2 regions of the Streptomyces sp. NPDC033180 genome follow, and region 2 is predicted to be linked to the other one. Evidence: riboswitches for the same ligand, from Rfam matches in the RefSeq annotation. Region 2 holds a riboswitch; the other holds the start of a gene.

Region 1 (7,618 bases), on a different contig from region 2:
ATGTACTTGACCGGATCGCCCCGTCGGGCGACTCACCGACCCGACTCGCGGGGTGGCGCTTCCTGATCCGCTCCGGCGAACGAGCCGTCGCCGCCGCGGACACGATGCTGACGCCCGACGGGTGGACCTTCTCGCACTTCTTCGAAGGTCCGTACATTGCGTCCACCGAGCGCGCCCTTCGCCATGCCGAAGCGATGCCCATGCCGTACCAGCCACGATTGTTGTCCGTACCCGAGCTTTACATGCTGACACTCTGGCTGCACGGCGACTGCACCGCGGACGGTGCGGGCGGCCACCTCGCGCCCTCCGATGTCCTCGTGCCCCTGGCGCCCGCGCCACCCGGCATCGCGGCGCACCGCCCGCACCGCGCCGAGGAGCTCCTCAAGGTCCTCACGCATCGCATGACCCCGGCGCCGCTGCTCGGCTCGCCCGCCTGACCTCGCCGTACGTTCCCGTGCCCCGCCGCCGTCTCGGCCGCGGGGCTCGGCGCGTCGTGTGCCCATATGGACTAGCCCGGTATGACCACGCCGAACCACCCGAAGAGACAGTGCAGTTGGGCTGAACCGTCCGGGCGGGTGATACGTCATTAAGCAGTAAGGAGCGCTGCCGCTAAATCCCTGCGGATTGACGCCCGTAGGGCAACACTGGGACCGACCGACTAAACGGGGGGCGGCCATGAACACCGCATCGAGCCGCAAGGCAGACGTCACAGCCATCACATCGCAGCGAAAGAACCCTTCCATGTGCCAGCACCAACCACCGTGCCCGACAGCCGACTCCGCCGACCGGGAAGCCGCGCTCCTCATGGCGAGCCACCCGGAACAGGGCTGGAGCCTGCTGTGCAACGGCGTCCTCCTGTTCGAGGACACCGGTGAGCTGCTGCCGGACGGTCAGATCATCGCCCCGCATCGACCGCTGGGCACGGACAAGATCATGACCGCCGCCTGACGCGACGGCCGCACGGCACGGACAACAAAGGGGCCGACCCGGAGAGACACAACTCCGGACCGGCCCCCACGCATGTTCGGGACCCCGATATCAGTCCTCGTACGCATCCAGCGGCGGGCAGGAGCAGACCAGGTTCCGGTCGCCGTACGCCTGGTCGACACGGCGCACCGGCGGCCAGTACTTGTCCGCGGCCACCACGCCGGCCGGGAAGACGGCCTCCTCGCGGCTGTACGCGTGCTCCCACTCACCACCGAGCGCGGCGGCGGTGTGCGGGGCGTTGCGCAGCGGGTTGTCCTCGGCGGGCCAGTCACCGCCGACCTTCTCGATCTCCGCGCGAATGCTGATCATGGCCTCGCAGAACCGGTCGATCTCGACCAGGTCCTCGCTCTCGGTCGGCTCGATCATCAGCGTCCCCGCGACCGGGAACGACATGGTCGGCGCGTGGAAGCCGTAGTCGATGAGCCGCTTGGCGATGTCGTCGACGCTGACACCGGTCGCCTTGCTGAGCGGCCGCAGATCGATGATGCACTCGTGCGCGACGAGCCCGCCGGGGCCGGTGTAGAGCACCGGGTAGTGCGGCTCGAGGCGCTTGGCGATGTAGTTCGCAGAGAGCACCGCGACCTGTGTGGCTCGCTTGAGGCCCTCGCCGCCCATGAGCCGTACGTACGCCCAGGAGATCGGCAGGATTCCGGCCGAGCCCCACGGCGCGGCGGAGATCGGACCGACGCCCGTCTCGGGGCCCGCGGCGGGCTGCAGCGGGTGGTTGGGCAGGAACGGCGCGAGGTGCTCACGCACACCGACCGGGCCGACGCCGGGGCCACCGCCGCCGTGCGGGATGCAGAAGGTCTTGTGCAGGTTCAGGTGCGAGACGTCGCCACCGAACTTGCCGGGCTGGGCGAGGCCCACCAGGGCGTTGAGGTTCGCCCCGTCGACGTAGACCTGGCCGCCCGCCTCGTGCACCTGGGCGCAGATGTCGGCGACGTGCTCCTCGAACACACCGTGCGTCGACGGGTACGTGATCATCAGCACCGACAGCTCGTCGCGGTGCTTCTCGATCTTGGCGCGCAGGTCCTCGACGTCGATCTCGCCGTCGTCGCTGGTCTTCACGACGACGACCTTCATGCCGGCCATCACGGCGCTCGCGGCGTTGGTGCCGTGCGCGGAGGACGGGATGAGGCAGACGGTGCGCTGCTCGTCGCCGTTGGCGCGGTGGTAGCCGCGCACGGCGAGCAGTCCGGCCAGCTCGCCCTGCGAACCGGCGTTGGGCTGCAGCGAGACCTTGTCGTAACCGGTGACCTCGGCGAGCCGCTCCTCCAGCTCACGGATGAGCGTCAGATAGCCCTGCGCCTGCTGGGCGGGCGCGAAGGGGTGCAGCTGCCCGAACTCGGGCCAGGTGACCGGCTCCATCTCCGTGGTCGCGTTGAGCTTCATGGTGCAGGAGCCCAGCGGGATCATGCCCCGGTCGAGCGCGTAGTCGCGGTCGGCCAGCTTGCGCAGGTAGCGCAGCATCGCGGTCTCGGAGCGGTACTGGTGGAAGACGGGGTGTGTCAGGTACTCGTCGTCACGCAGCAGACCGGCCGGGAGCGAGTCCGCGGTCTCCGCGTCGAGCGCCTCGACGTCGCCCTCGACACCGAACGCGGTCCAGATCGCGGTCAGTTGCTTGCGCGTGGTGGTCTCGTCGCAGGCCAGCGAGACGTGGTCGGCGTCGATCTGGTGGATGTTGACGCCACCCTCGCGGGCGGCGGCCACGAGCTCGTCGGCCCTGCCGGGCACCCGCACGGTCAGGGTGTCGAAGTACGCGCCGTGCACGACCTCGACCCCGCCCGCGGTGAGTCCTGCGGCGAGCACGGTCGCGTAGCGGTGGGTACGCCGTGCGATGGCCTTGAGACCCTCGGGCCCGTGGTAGACCGCGTACATTCCGGCCATCACGGCGAGCAGCACCTGAGCGGTACAGATGTTGCTGGTGGCCTTCTCGCGGCGGATGTGCTGCTCGCGGGTCTGCAGCGCGAGCCGGTAGGCCTTGTTGCCGTCCGCGTCCACGGAGACACCGACGAGCCGCCCCGGCAGGCTGCGCGCGAACTTCTCGCGCACCGCCATGTAACCGGCGTGCGGGCCGCCGAAGCCCATCGGGACGCCGAAGCGCTGCGTGGTGCCGACGGCGATGTCGGCGCCGAGCTCACCCGGCGAGGTGAGCAGCGTCAGGGCCAGCAGGTCGGCGGCGACGGAGACGACGGCACCGAGCTCGTGCGCCTGCTCGATGAGGGGCTTTATGTCGCGTACGGCACCGGAGGCGCCGGGGTACTGGATCAGCACGCCGACGACACCGCGCTCGGCGACGTCGGCCGGGATGCCCTCGCTCAGATCGGCGACGACGACCTCGACACCGGTCGGCTCGGCGCGGGTCCGAATGACGGCGATCGTCTGCGGCAGCGCGTCCGCGTCGACGAGGAAGACACCGTTCTTGACCTTGCCCATACGCCGCGACAGGGCCATGGCCTCGGCGGCGGCCGTCCCCTCGTCGAGCAGCGAGGCACCGGAGGTGGGCAGCCCCGTCAGCTCGGCGACGACGGTCTGGAAGTTCAGCAGCGCCTCGAGACGCCCCTGGGAGATCTCGGGCTGGTACGGCGTGTAGGCGGTGTACCACGCCGGGTTCTCCATGACGTTCCGCAGAATCACGGGCGGCGTGAAGGTCCCGTAGTAACCGAGCCCGATCATGGAATCGAGAACCTGGTTACGGTCCGCGAGCGAGCGCAGCTCGGCGAGGACCTCGGCCTCGGTACGCGCCCCGGGCAGGTTCAGCGTCTCGGTGTTCTTGATCACATCCGGCACGGCGGCCGCGGTCAGCTCGTCGAGCGAGCCGTATCCGACCTGCGCGAGCATCTTGGCCCGTGCTTCCACGTCGGGACCGATGTGCCGCTGCTCGAAGGGAATGCCCTGTTCGAGCTGGGAGAGCGGGATGCGAGGGGTGGCGGTCATTGCGGAGGCCTCCTGGTCTGACGCGACCTGCGAGGGGCACCACGGCACGGGTACCCGGACGGCCTCCCCCTCTGTCATCTCAACCTGAGAGTTTCACCGGTCCATGCCCCGCGAGAGGCGTCGCACCGGCTTTCACCGTCGGTGAGGAAGGGGTCCGAACGTGCCCGCCCGACGCCCGCCCTACTTTCCAGAGTGACCTCGTCCGTGCGGTACGGGGGCCTGAGAGATTCCGGGGAGGAGTTGCTCCTTCGGCGCCTCCGGTGTCTTGACCGGAGAGCTCTCCCGCACGGGGTCAGCAGCCAAGCGCCAGCCTACCAGCGAGGACCACGGCCGATCCCTCGAGTGGCCGCCTGCCCCGAAGTGCTCTTTCGTAGTGATGACGAACGAACGAGGATGAGTTACGCCCCACTTCGACATGCCTCGACCAGTTGGAGGGCCCGTGCAGACCGATATCGATCCGCGCAACCTGATCGGCCGGAAGGCGTTCGACCGGAACGGGGCCAAGATCGGCACGATCGACGAGGTCTATCTCGACGACGCCACCGGCGCCCCGGAGTGGGCGGCCATACGCACGGGTCTGTTCAGCCGGGACACGTTCGTCCCCCTGGAGCCCAGCGAACTCACCAGCGACGGCACCCTGCGCATCCCGTTCGAACGCTCCCTGATCAAGGACGCCCCGGACTTCGGCGTCGGCCGCCACCTCTCCCCCGAACAGGAACTGCAGCTCTACCACCACTACGGCCTGGACATCACACCACCCGAGTCGTCTCCACCCCCGGACCAGGACTTCGGCAAGATCGCCGGCAAGGGAGAATCCTGACGGCCGGCATCACCGCCGCTCCCGCTCCTCAGGAGACGCCACCAGGGGCAGCGGCTCCGCGGGTTCCAGGGCCGGATCATCCGTACGGAAGGTCCGCACCCGCCCCGGCGCCGACGACTCCGGCGTCTCGAAGCGCACCGTGACCCGCCCCAGGCCACTGCCCTGCACCCATCCGTGCCCGTACTCGGCATGCCGCACATCGTGCCCGGCGGCCCACCGCCGCTCGGCCGGCACGACCGGCTCCTCCACCGTCTCGCCCACGGGCTTCTCTGCGAGATCCTCGGCCCGCTCCGCCTCGGCCTCACGCTGCGTCTCCTGGACCTGCTCGGCCTCGGCCTCGGCCTGAGCCTGGGCTTGGGCCTGGGCGAAGAGGTCCTCCTGCGTGTAGTCCGCGAGCCCCGTGACCCCCACCCCGAGGAGCCGCACGCCTCCGGTGGTGTCCACGGACTCCAGGAGCCGCGCGGCGGCCTCCCGCACCACCCCGGGGTCGTCCGTCGGCCCACGCAGCGTCTCGGAGCGCGTCAGCGTCGAGAAATCGAACCGCCGCACCTTGATGACGATGGTCCGCCCCGAGTGCCCCGCGGCCCGCAGCCGCTCCACACACCGGTCGGCGAGCCGCGCGACCTCGCCCCTGACCCGTACCCGGTCATGGATGTCCACGTCATACGTGTCCTCGACGCTGACCGACTTGGATTCCCGCTCCGCCACCACGGGCCGCTCGTCCCGTGCGAGCGCCATCGCGTACAGCGCGCTCCCGTGCGACTTCCCGAGGAGCCGTACGAGCTCGTCCTCGCCGGCCTCCGCGATCTCCCCCACGGTCGTGATCCCGCCCCGCCGCAGATGGTCGCCGGTGGCCGGGCCCACACCGGGCAGGGTCCGGACCGGCATCGGCGCCAGGAGCTCCCGCTCGGTCCCGGGCACTATCAGCCGCAGGCCGTCCGGCTTGGCCTCCTCCGAGGCGATCTTCGCCAGCATCTTGGACGCGGCGAGCCCGACCGACCCCGCGAGCCCCGTCACCGCCTTGATGTCCGCGCGCAGCCGCTCGCCCACCACCAGCGCGGACGCCTGGTCGTCGGCCACCCCTCCCGCCTCCAGATCGACGAAGGCCTCATCCAGGCTGAGCGGCTCCACCAGCGGCGACAGCTCCCGCAGCAGCGTCATCACCTGGTCGCTGATCTCGCGATAGAGGCCGAAGCGCGGCACCAGATAGGCGGCGTTGGGAGCCAGCCGCCGCGCCTGCCCCATGGGCATCGCCGAGTGCACCCCGAACTTCCGCGCTTCGTACGAGGCCGTGGCCACCACGCCTCGCGGCCCGAGCCCGCCCACGACCACGGCTTTCCCGCGCAGACTCGGCTTCGCGGCCTGCTCGGCAGACGCGTAGAAGGCATCCATGTCGAGATGCAGAATCGTGGGCGCGGTTCTCACACCTCTGATGCTGCCCTACGCCACTGACAACGCCCCCGCACCCAAGGCGGCCGGCGACGGTCGTGGCCGCCTCACACGGCCCTGTTGCGCCGCCTGGCCAGCTCGTCGGCGGGGTTCTGCCGCACCAGCGTCTCGCCGGTGTCGATCCGCTCCCCGTGCAGCTGCGAAAGCGCGGCTTGCACGTCCCGCCACACGACACCCACCGCGATCCCGAAGACCCCCTGGCCACCCTGGAGCAGTTCGTGGACCTCGTCGGGCGACGTGCACTCGTAGACCGTCGCGCCGTCGCTCATGAGCGTCATCCGCTCCAGGTCCTGAAAACCGCGGTCCCGCAGGTGCTGGACCGTGGTCCGGATGTTCTGCAGGGACACGCCGGTGTCGAGGAACCGCTTCACGATCTTGAGAACGACGACGTCCCGGAAACTGTAGAGCCGCTGGGTCCCCGATCCACCCGCGGACCGCACACTGGGCTCCACCAGACCCGTACGGGCCCAGTAGTCGAGTTGTCGATACGTGATGCCGGCGGCCGCGCACGCGGTCGGCCCCCGGTAACCGATCTGTTCCTGTTCGGACTGTCCGGACGTGGCGTCCCCGCTCCCCTGAACCGCCATCGGCCTCTTCGGAGAGTGACCGGCCGCGCTGCTCTGAAGCGGATACGGCCCGCCCATCGCCGTACCGTCGCCGCTGCTTCTCACGCCGACCTCCGTCCTTGACCTGCCTTCACGACGGTAGGCAGTCGCCAGGGGCTCGTCAACGATCGCCACACTCGGCACGCCGAGTGATAATCACCCTAAGAGTGGTTTGCTGTGCCGCACCGCCGGGAAAGGCTAGCCGAATGGTCCGCCGATCCCTCGGGAACTGACGGCCTACTGGCTGTTGGTGCCGAAGTCCTCGGGCGAGATCTGGTCGAGGAACTCGCGGAACTTCTCCACCTCGTCCTCCTGCTCGTCCGGAATGGCGATGCCCGCGTCGTCGAGGACACCGTCGCTGCCGTAGATCGGCGTTCCGGTGCGCAGCGCGAGCGCTATGGCGTCGGAAGGCCGGGCGCTCACCTCGACTCCACTGGCGAAGACCAGTTCCGCGTAGAAGACCCCTTCTCGGAGGTCCGTGATGCGCACTTCGGTGAGCTCCTGACCCACCGCCTCCAGCACGTCCTTGAACAGGTCGTGGGTCAGCGGCCGTGCGGGCGCCATCCCCTGCTGTGCGAAGGCGATCGCGGTCGCCTCCCCTGGTCCGATCCAGATGGGGAGGTAGCGATCGCCTCCCACTTCACGCAGGAGCACGATCGGTTGGTTGGAGGGCATTTCCACCCGGACACCTACGACGTCGAGCTCGTTCACACAGCAACCCTAGGACGTGCCCGGCCGGTTTGGGTAGTCGGGCACCCTCCGAGTCAGGGCAACCGCACCCCGAGCGCGGTCTGCACCAGTGCAGAATGCAGCTTCCCGG
Region 2 (7,618 bases):
TCAGCGCCTCGGCGATGACGTCGGCGACCTCGCGGAAGTCGTCCTCCTGGAAGCCACGGGTCGCGAGCGCGGGCGTACCGATCCGCAGGCCCGATGTGACCATCGGGGGGCGCGGGTCGTTCGGGACCGCGTTGCGGTTGACCGTGATCCCGACCTCGTGGAGGCGGTCCTCGGCCTGCTGGCCGTCCAGCTCGGAGTTGCGCAGGTCCACCAGGACCAGGTGCACGTCCGTGCCGCCGGACAGCACGTCCACGCCGACGGCCTTCGCGTCGTCCTGCACCAGGCGCTCGGCCAGGATGCGGGCGCCGTCCAGGGTGCGCTGCTGGCGCTCCTTGAACTCCTCGCTCGCCGCGACCTTGAAGGAGACGGCCTTGGCGGCGATCACGTGCTCCAGGGGGCCGCCCTGGAAGCCGGGGAAGACCGCGGAGTTCAGCTTCTTCGCGAACTCCTTGCTGCGGGCCAGGATGACGCCGCCGCGCGGGCCGCCGAGCGTCTTGTGCGTGGTGGAGGTGACCACGTCGGCGAACGGCACCGGGTTCGGGTGCAGACCGGCCGCGACGAGCCCGGCGAAGTGCGCCATGTCGACCCACAGGTACGCGCCGACCTCGTCGGCGATCCGGCGGAACTCCGCGAAGTCCAGCTGACGCGGGTAGGCCGACCAGCCCGCGATGATGACCTTCGGGTTGTTCTCCTTGGCCAGGCGCTCGACCTCGGCCATGTCCACCAGGCCGGCCTCGTCGACGTGGTAGGCGACCACGTTGAACTGCTTGCCGGAGAAGTTCAGGCGCATGCCGTGCGTGAGGTGGCCGCCGTGCGCCAGGTCCAGGCCGAGGATCGTGTCGCCGGGCTTGGCGATCGCGAAGAGAGCGGCCTGGTTGGCGGAGGCGCCGGAGTGCGGCTGGACGTTGGCGTACTCGGCGCCGAACAGGTCCTTGATCCGGTCGATCGCGATCTGCTCGGTGACGTCCACGTGCTCGCAGCCGCCGTAGTAGCGGCGGCCGGGGTAGCCCTCGGCGTACTTGTTCGTGAGGACGGTGCCCTGGGCCTCCATGACGGCGACCGGAGCGAAGTTCTCCGAGGCGATCATTTCCAGGGTGGACTGCTGGCGGTGGAGCTCGGCGTCGACGGCGGCGGCGACGTCCGGGTCCAGCTCGTGGAGAGGGGTGTTGAGAAGCGACATCACACGATCCCTATCGGTATGGGTCAGCCGGCGGTGAAGGCGGTGTACTCATCGGCGGAGAGCAGGTCGTCCGGCTCATCCGTGATGCGCACCTTGAACAGCCAACCGCCCTCGAACGGGGCGGAGTTGACCAGCGACGGGTCCTCGACGACGTCCTGGTTGGCGGCGACGATCTCGCCGGTCACCGGGGCGTAGAGGTCGCTGACCGACTTGGTCGACTCCAGCTCGCCGCAGGACTCGCCCGCGGTCACCGTGTCACCGACCTCGGGGAGCTGGGCGAAGACGACGTCACCGAGCGCGTTGGCCGCGTGCTCCGTGATGCCGACGGTCGCCACACCGTCCTCGGTGGCCGAGAGCCACTCGTGCTCCTTGCTGTACCGCAGCTGCTGGGGGTTGCTCATGACCTGAATTCTCCTGTACGCGGGGGAGTGCTGGTGAACGACGCTGTTGTGCGGGGTATCACTTCTGGCGCTTGTAGAACGGCAGCGCCACGACCGCGTACGGCTCGTGCGTGCCCCGGATGTCCACGCCGACACCCTCGGTACCGGGGGTCGCGTGCGCCGCGTCGACGTACGCGATGGCGATCGGCTTGCCGAGCGTCGGGGACGGGGCGCCGGAGGTGACCTCGCCGATGACCTTGCCGTCGGCGACCACGGAGAAGCCCGCGCGCGGGACGCGGCGGCCCTCGGCGATCAGGCCGACCAGCCCCCGCGGGGGAGCGGCCTCGGCGCGCTCGGCGGCGGCCGCGAGCGCCGCGCGCCCCACGAAGGTGTCGGACTGCGAGGTCTTCTCGAACTTGACGACCCGGCCGAGGCCCGCGTCGAAGGGCGTCAGGTCCGCGGTCAGCTCGTGCCCGTACAGCGGCATGCCCGCCTCAAGGCGGAGCGTGTCGCGGCAGGAGAGCCCGGCGGGGACCAGGCCGACGGGCTCGCCCGCCTCCATCAGCGCGCCCCACAGCTTCTCGGCGTCGCCGGGGGCGACGAACAGCTCGAAGCCGTCCTCGCCGGTGTAGCCCGTGCGGGCGATCAGCGCGGGCACGCCCGCGACCGTGCCCGGCAGGCCCGCGTAGTACTTCAGACCGTCCAGGTCCGCGTCCGTGAGTGATGTGAGGATGCCGGGGGACTCGGGACCCTGGACGGCGAGCAGGGCGTACGCGTCGCGGTCGTCGCGTACCTCCGCGTCGAAGCCGTCGGCGCGGGCGGTGAGCGCGTCGAGCACGACCTGGGCGTTCGAGGCGTTGGCGACCACCATGTACTCGGGGGCCTCGGTCTCGCCGAGCCGGTAGACGATCAGGTCGTCCAGGATGCCGCCGTCCTCGGCACAGATCATCGTGTAGCGGGCGCGGCCGACACCGATGGAGCCGATGTTGCCGACCAGCGCGAAGTTCAGGAAGTCCACGGCCTCGGGGCCGGCCACGGTGATCTCGCCCATGTGGGAGAGGTCGAAGAGACCGGCCTTCGTGCGCACGGCGATGTGCTCGTCGCGCTCGCTGCCGTAGCGGAGCGGCATGTCCCAGCCCGCGAAGTCGGTCATGGTCGCGCCGAGCGCGCGATGCACGGCATCGAGTGCGGTCAGACGGGGGGCGGTACTCATTCGTGGAACTCCCAGGGCATGACGGGCGAGGTCGATCCTCCCCATCTGTCATCGAAACCTGAGAGGTTCACCACGACCCGCTCGTACGTCCCGTACTGCTCGTACAGGGGGAGGGTCATGACTTGCACCTTGGGTGGAGCCGCACAGGCGGCCCGCTTTTCAGATGTGCCTCGCCCGCGCGGTACGGGGCCTGAGAGATTCAAGGGAGGGACTTGCTCCTTCGGCGCCCCGGCGCGTCGTACGACGGCTGCCGGGAACTCTCCCGCGCGGATTCAAACGGCCTGTATGGAGTTTGCGCGCACATCATTGCACGCGCCTACGTCACAGGGCAGTGCCAGTCCAGTAATGCCCTTGTGCCGCATTACCTTCTCTTTACACTTGCCGGGGAAGCTGCGGTAAGCAGGTACGTGACCAGCTATGGGGAGGCCGATCACGGTGCGCAGGACGAGCGTCTACGCGACCAACACAGGGGTGGCCCTGCCCAAACAGGCAGCCGCCCCCTCCAGGGAGGGCTGCGGCGCCCTGCCGGCGGCCGTCGTCCGCGACCTGCGGCAGCGGACCGGTCACAGCCCGCACCGCCTCACGTTCGGCGAGGGCGATCTGATCGTCGTCTCCGGGCTGCCCGGCAGCGGCAAGTCCACGCTGATGCGCAGAGCCGTCGCGGGCCCGCGCATCGACTCGCAGGACACCCGCGACCGCTGGGCCCGGCGCATGCCGAGCCTGCTGCCGTACGCGGTGTACCGCCCCCTGGTCCGCCTCGCGCACTATGCGGGCCTGCGCAGAGCCCTGCGCTCCGGCGAGGGCGTCGTGGTGCACGACTGCGGTACCCAGGCCTGGGTGCGCCGCTGGCTGGCCCGCGAGGCCGCGCGGCGCGGCACGACCCTGCACCTGTTGCTGCTCGACGTGCCGCCGGACACCGCCATAGAGGGGCAGCTCTCGCGCGGTCGCGGCGTGTCGCGGTACGCCTTCGCGCGGCACCGCAGAACGGTCGGCCGACTCGTCGGCGCCGCCGAGCGGGGCGACCTGCCGCGCGGCTGCGGCTCGGCCGTGCTCCTCGACCGGACGGCGGCCGGGGTGCTGCGGGGCATCGGCTTCGGACGCTGAGCCGCCCGCCGTGAGCCGCCCGCCGTGAGCCGTCCGTCACGAGCCGTCCGCCACGTTAGGGTCGTGCCGCAGGCAGAGCGGGACAGAGCAGGGGTTGGACAGATGGACATTCCGGCGCAGGCACACGCCCATCCCTACGGAGGATGGCCGGGCAACGAACTCGAAGAGGTACTCGCGGCATCCCTGGGCACGCCCGACGCACCCCACACATCTGCGGGGGCCCGCATCGTCGAGGTGCTCGGCCGCAGCCACGTCTGGGTCCCGCTGCCGAACGGCGGCGCCCCGGACAGCGGCACCCTGGACCTGCCCACGCTGGAGATCGAAGGCCAGGCCTACGTCCCCGTCTTCAGCTCCGAGCAGCAGTTCCAGCACGCCACCGGCGGCCGGATGGGCTGCACCGTGGCGCCCGCCGTGGAGTTCGCGCGCGGCCTGCCCCCGCAGCTGGGCATCGCAGTCAACCCGGACGGCACGGTCGGCGTGCCCCTGCCGCCGCCCGCCGTCGCCGAGCTCTGCCGCTCCGGGCGCACCCCGCTGGACGGCCCCGCGAGCGGCGGCCGCGTACGCCTCTTCGAACCGGACTGGCAGGAGGACCCGGTGGACTTCCTGTCCGCCGCCGCCCACGAGTTCGAGGCCACCGGGGTCGTCCTGAGCGCCCGCCGCTGCCTGGCGAGCGTCGAGGGCGACGCGCCCGCGCTGTTCATCGGCGTCGAACTGACCTCCTGGGAGGGCGACGCGCGCGACCTGCCGATGGAGGCGGTGGGGCGGGCGCTCGGCCGGGCCCCGGTGGCCTGGCCGGTGAACCTGGTGCTGCTGGACGTCGCCCAGGATCCGGTCGGCGACTGGATGCGCGAGCGGGTGCGGCCCTTCTTCGGCCGGGCTCCCGGACACGGGCACGGACACGGGCACGGACACGGGCACGGACAGGTGTAAGGACATGTGCAGGTCCGTGTGTGAGGGTGCCGTACGTCAAGTCGGCGTCAGGATCGCCGCTTAAGCTGGTTTCATGACCCGGGTCCGCCGGGTCGGCGGGTCGTAGGGTCATCGGGTCATCGCGAAGGGGCGGTTAAGGGTGAGTGCGTCGGGCACGGCTGCGGCCGGGCAGGTCGAGCACATGCTGCGCCAGGTGACGCCGGGGCGCTATGACGCCTACGAGGCGCTCCTGCGGGCGCTCGCCGCCGACCAGGTGTGGATGCTGCTCTGGCACGGCCAGGCCGGATCCCCCGACGCCCAGTACGGGAACATGGAGGTCGAGGGCCTCGGGTACGCGCCCTGCGTGACCTCCGCCCAGGAGCTCTCCGCCAGTGGCTGGAACCGCTCGTACGAAGTGGTCAGCGGACTCGACATCTCCCGCACCCTCTACCCCGACCACTACGGCCTCTGGCTCAACCCCCACGCCCCCGGCGGTGGCGTCGGCATCCCCTGGCTCGACCTGCGGCGCATCGCGTCGGGCCTCGACCTGCTGCCCGCGGGACCGCTCCGGCTCACCGAGCCGGCCATCGAGATCCCCCAGTTCTACGCCCTGCTCACGCAGAACGCGCACCGCACCCCCGCCGTCCGCTCACTGCGCCGCGCCTGGGTGCAGCCCGCGCTCGGCGCCCCGTACCTGGCCATCGGCCTCGATGTGTACGACACCTCGCCGGCCTCGGTCGACGGGGTGCGCACGATGATGCAGCAGTCGATCGCCGCCGTCCCCGACGGCCTGCCCGTGTCGACCGTCGCGATGTCCGACGGATACGACCCGGTCGCCATGTGGCTGCGCGCCAACGCCCGCCCGTTCTACGACCGCGAGGCCCAGCCGGCCCCGGCTCCCGCGGGCGGGTACGGCTACCCCGCGCAGTACTGAAGCAGCGCTCAACCAGTACTCAGGCAGCGCCGCGGCCCCTTCCGGCGGGGCCCTGAACCGGCCACCGCGGCTCGTATACCTGCCCTGACCGTCACGATGTCCGTTCTGATGGCGGAGGGGGTCTATGGGCTCCCGTGGCACCTTGCGACCCAACTGCCCCGTGTTCGCCCCTCGTTCACGTGCGTCCGGATAACGGAACACCTCGATCAGCATCACGGTTGCGCATCCATTCCCCGACAAGTCTGGTAACAGATCGCGACCCCGATGAAGACTCCCGCACCAGGGGCGCTTCGCCCCTGTGTACGACGGACTGATCACGTCGCTACAGCGGCAAGTGCGGGCCGGTCACCACCGGTTGAGAGGGGTCCCTGCCACGATGACGGCACCATTGCATGACACACCTGCGGACGCGGACCCGACAGCGGACGTCGCTCCCGCAGCTGATGCAGGGGTGAAGAAGGTCGAGGGGCGGTCCCTCAAGCAGATCGCCTGGAACCGCCTGAAGCGGGACAAGGTCGCCCTGGCCGGCGGCATCACCGTGCTCGTCCTGGTCCTTGTCGCCGTCTTCGCGCCCCTGATCGTCTCCCTGCTGGGCCACCCGCCCAACGAGTTCCATCAGGACGAGCTGGAAGACCTCACGAACCTGCCCAAGGGCGCGTTCGGCGGCATGAGTTCGGACTTCCTCTTCGGGGTGGAGCCCAACAAGGGCCGCGACGTCTTCAGCCGGATCGTCTACGGCGCCCGGATCTCCCTGCTCGTGGCGTTCCTCGCCGCGGTGGTGGCCGTGGTGCTCGGCACCTTCTTCGGCATCATCGCCGGTTACTTCGGCGGCTGGGTCGACGCGACGATCAGCCGGGTCATGGACGTGCTGCTCGCCTTCCCGCAGCTGCTCTTCGTGATCTCCCTGGTCTCGGTCCTCCCCGACGACCTGCTCGGTCTGACCGGCAGCGGCGTCCGCATCGCCGTACTGATCCTGGTGATCGGCTTCTTCGGCTGGCCCTACGTCGGGCGCATCGTCCGGGGCCAGACCCTCAGCCTGCGCGAACGCGAGTACGTCGAAGCGGCCCGCAGCCTCGGTGGCGGTCAACGGCACATCCTCTTCCGTGAGTTGCTGCCGAACCTCGTCGCGCCGATCACCGTCTACGCGACGCTCATGATCCCCACCAACATCCTCACCGAAGCGGCGCTCAGCTTCCTCGGCGCGGGTGTACGCCCGCCGACCGCCTCCTGGGGCGGCATGCTCCGGGACGCGCTGGCGACGTACGAGCACGACCCGATGTTCATGGTCTTCCCCGGCCTGGCGATCTTCGTGACCGTGCTTGCCTTCAACCTCTTCGGTGACGGGCTGCGCGACGCCCTGGACCCCAAGGGAACTCGGTAAACAGCTCCACTGACTTGCCCCTGCCGCAGCGTCAGGTGGCTCTTCCCATGGTTCTTCAGGCAGTCAAAGCCAAGGACCGCGAATCTCGGAGGATGCGAGAAATGCCCACAGGTTCCTCTAAACGACGGTTGACCGCAGGCGCGGCCCTCGTCGTGGCGGCGCTGGTGACCACCACGGCGTGCGGCGGCGGCAGCGACGACGACGACAGCAAGGGCGCCGGCTACAACGCGGCCATCGGCAAGGTCGCGAACAAGTCGGCGAAGAAGGGCGGAACGCTCAAGTTCATCGCCAAGCAGGACCTGGACTCGGCCGACCCGCAGCGTGCCTACTACGGCATGACGTGGGACTTCATGCGGTTCTACACCCGCACGCTGATCACGTACGACACCAAGCCCGGTGCCGCGTCCAACAAGCTCGTCCCCGACCTCGCCGAGTCCACAGCGAAGATCAGCGACGACGGCAAGACCTACACGTACAAGCTGCGTGACGGCCTCACCTGGGAGGACGGCTCGAAGCT

The links. A riboswitch is a leader RNA that binds a small molecule or an ion and turns the genes downstream of it on or off. The one in region 2 is predicted to bind glycine.
Region 1: linked by a shared signal. The riboswitch ahead of gcvP (aminomethyl-transferring glycine dehydrogenase) and the one ahead of gcvT (glycine cleavage system aminomethyltransferase GcvT) in region 2 are both predicted to bind glycine.

The regions. Positions count from the first base shown of each region.
Region 1 covers NZ_JBVIPU010000013.1:7,426-15,043, reverse strand. The annotation lists gene ACZ5WE_RS28775 (hypothetical protein) at 1-437, shown strand, start outside; gene ACZ5WE_RS28770 (DUF5999 family protein) at 742-948, shown strand; gene gcvP (aminomethyl-transferring glycine dehydrogenase) at 1,039-3,924, opposite strand; glycine riboswitch at 4,122-4,219, opposite strand; gene ACZ5WE_RS28760 (PRC-barrel domain-containing protein) at 4,364-4,744, shown strand; gene ACZ5WE_RS28755 (DNA polymerase IV) at 4,754-6,169, opposite strand; gene ACZ5WE_RS28750 (MerR family transcriptional regulator) at 6,241-6,864, opposite strand; gene ACZ5WE_RS28745 (bifunctional nuclease family protein) at 7,036-7,509, opposite strand; gene ftsR (transcriptional regulator FtsR) at 7,563-7,618, opposite strand, start outside.
Region 2 covers NZ_JBVIPU010000011.1:42,356-49,973, forward strand. The annotation lists gene glyA (serine hydroxymethyltransferase) at 1-1,180, opposite strand, end outside; gene gcvH (glycine cleavage system protein GcvH) at 1,204-1,581, opposite strand; gene gcvT (glycine cleavage system aminomethyltransferase GcvT) at 1,640-2,773, opposite strand; glycine riboswitch at 2,809-2,942, opposite strand; glycine riboswitch at 2,943-3,048, opposite strand; gene ACZ5WE_RS26460 (AAA family ATPase) at 3,203-3,877, shown strand; gene ACZ5WE_RS26465 (enhanced serine sensitivity protein SseB) at 3,980-4,807, shown strand; gene ACZ5WE_RS26470 (enhanced serine sensitivity protein SseB C-terminal domain-containing protein) at 4,947-5,720, shown strand; gene ACZ5WE_RS26475 (ABC transporter permease) at 6,097-7,101, shown strand; gene ACZ5WE_RS26480 (ABC transporter substrate-binding protein) at 7,203-7,618, shown strand, end outside.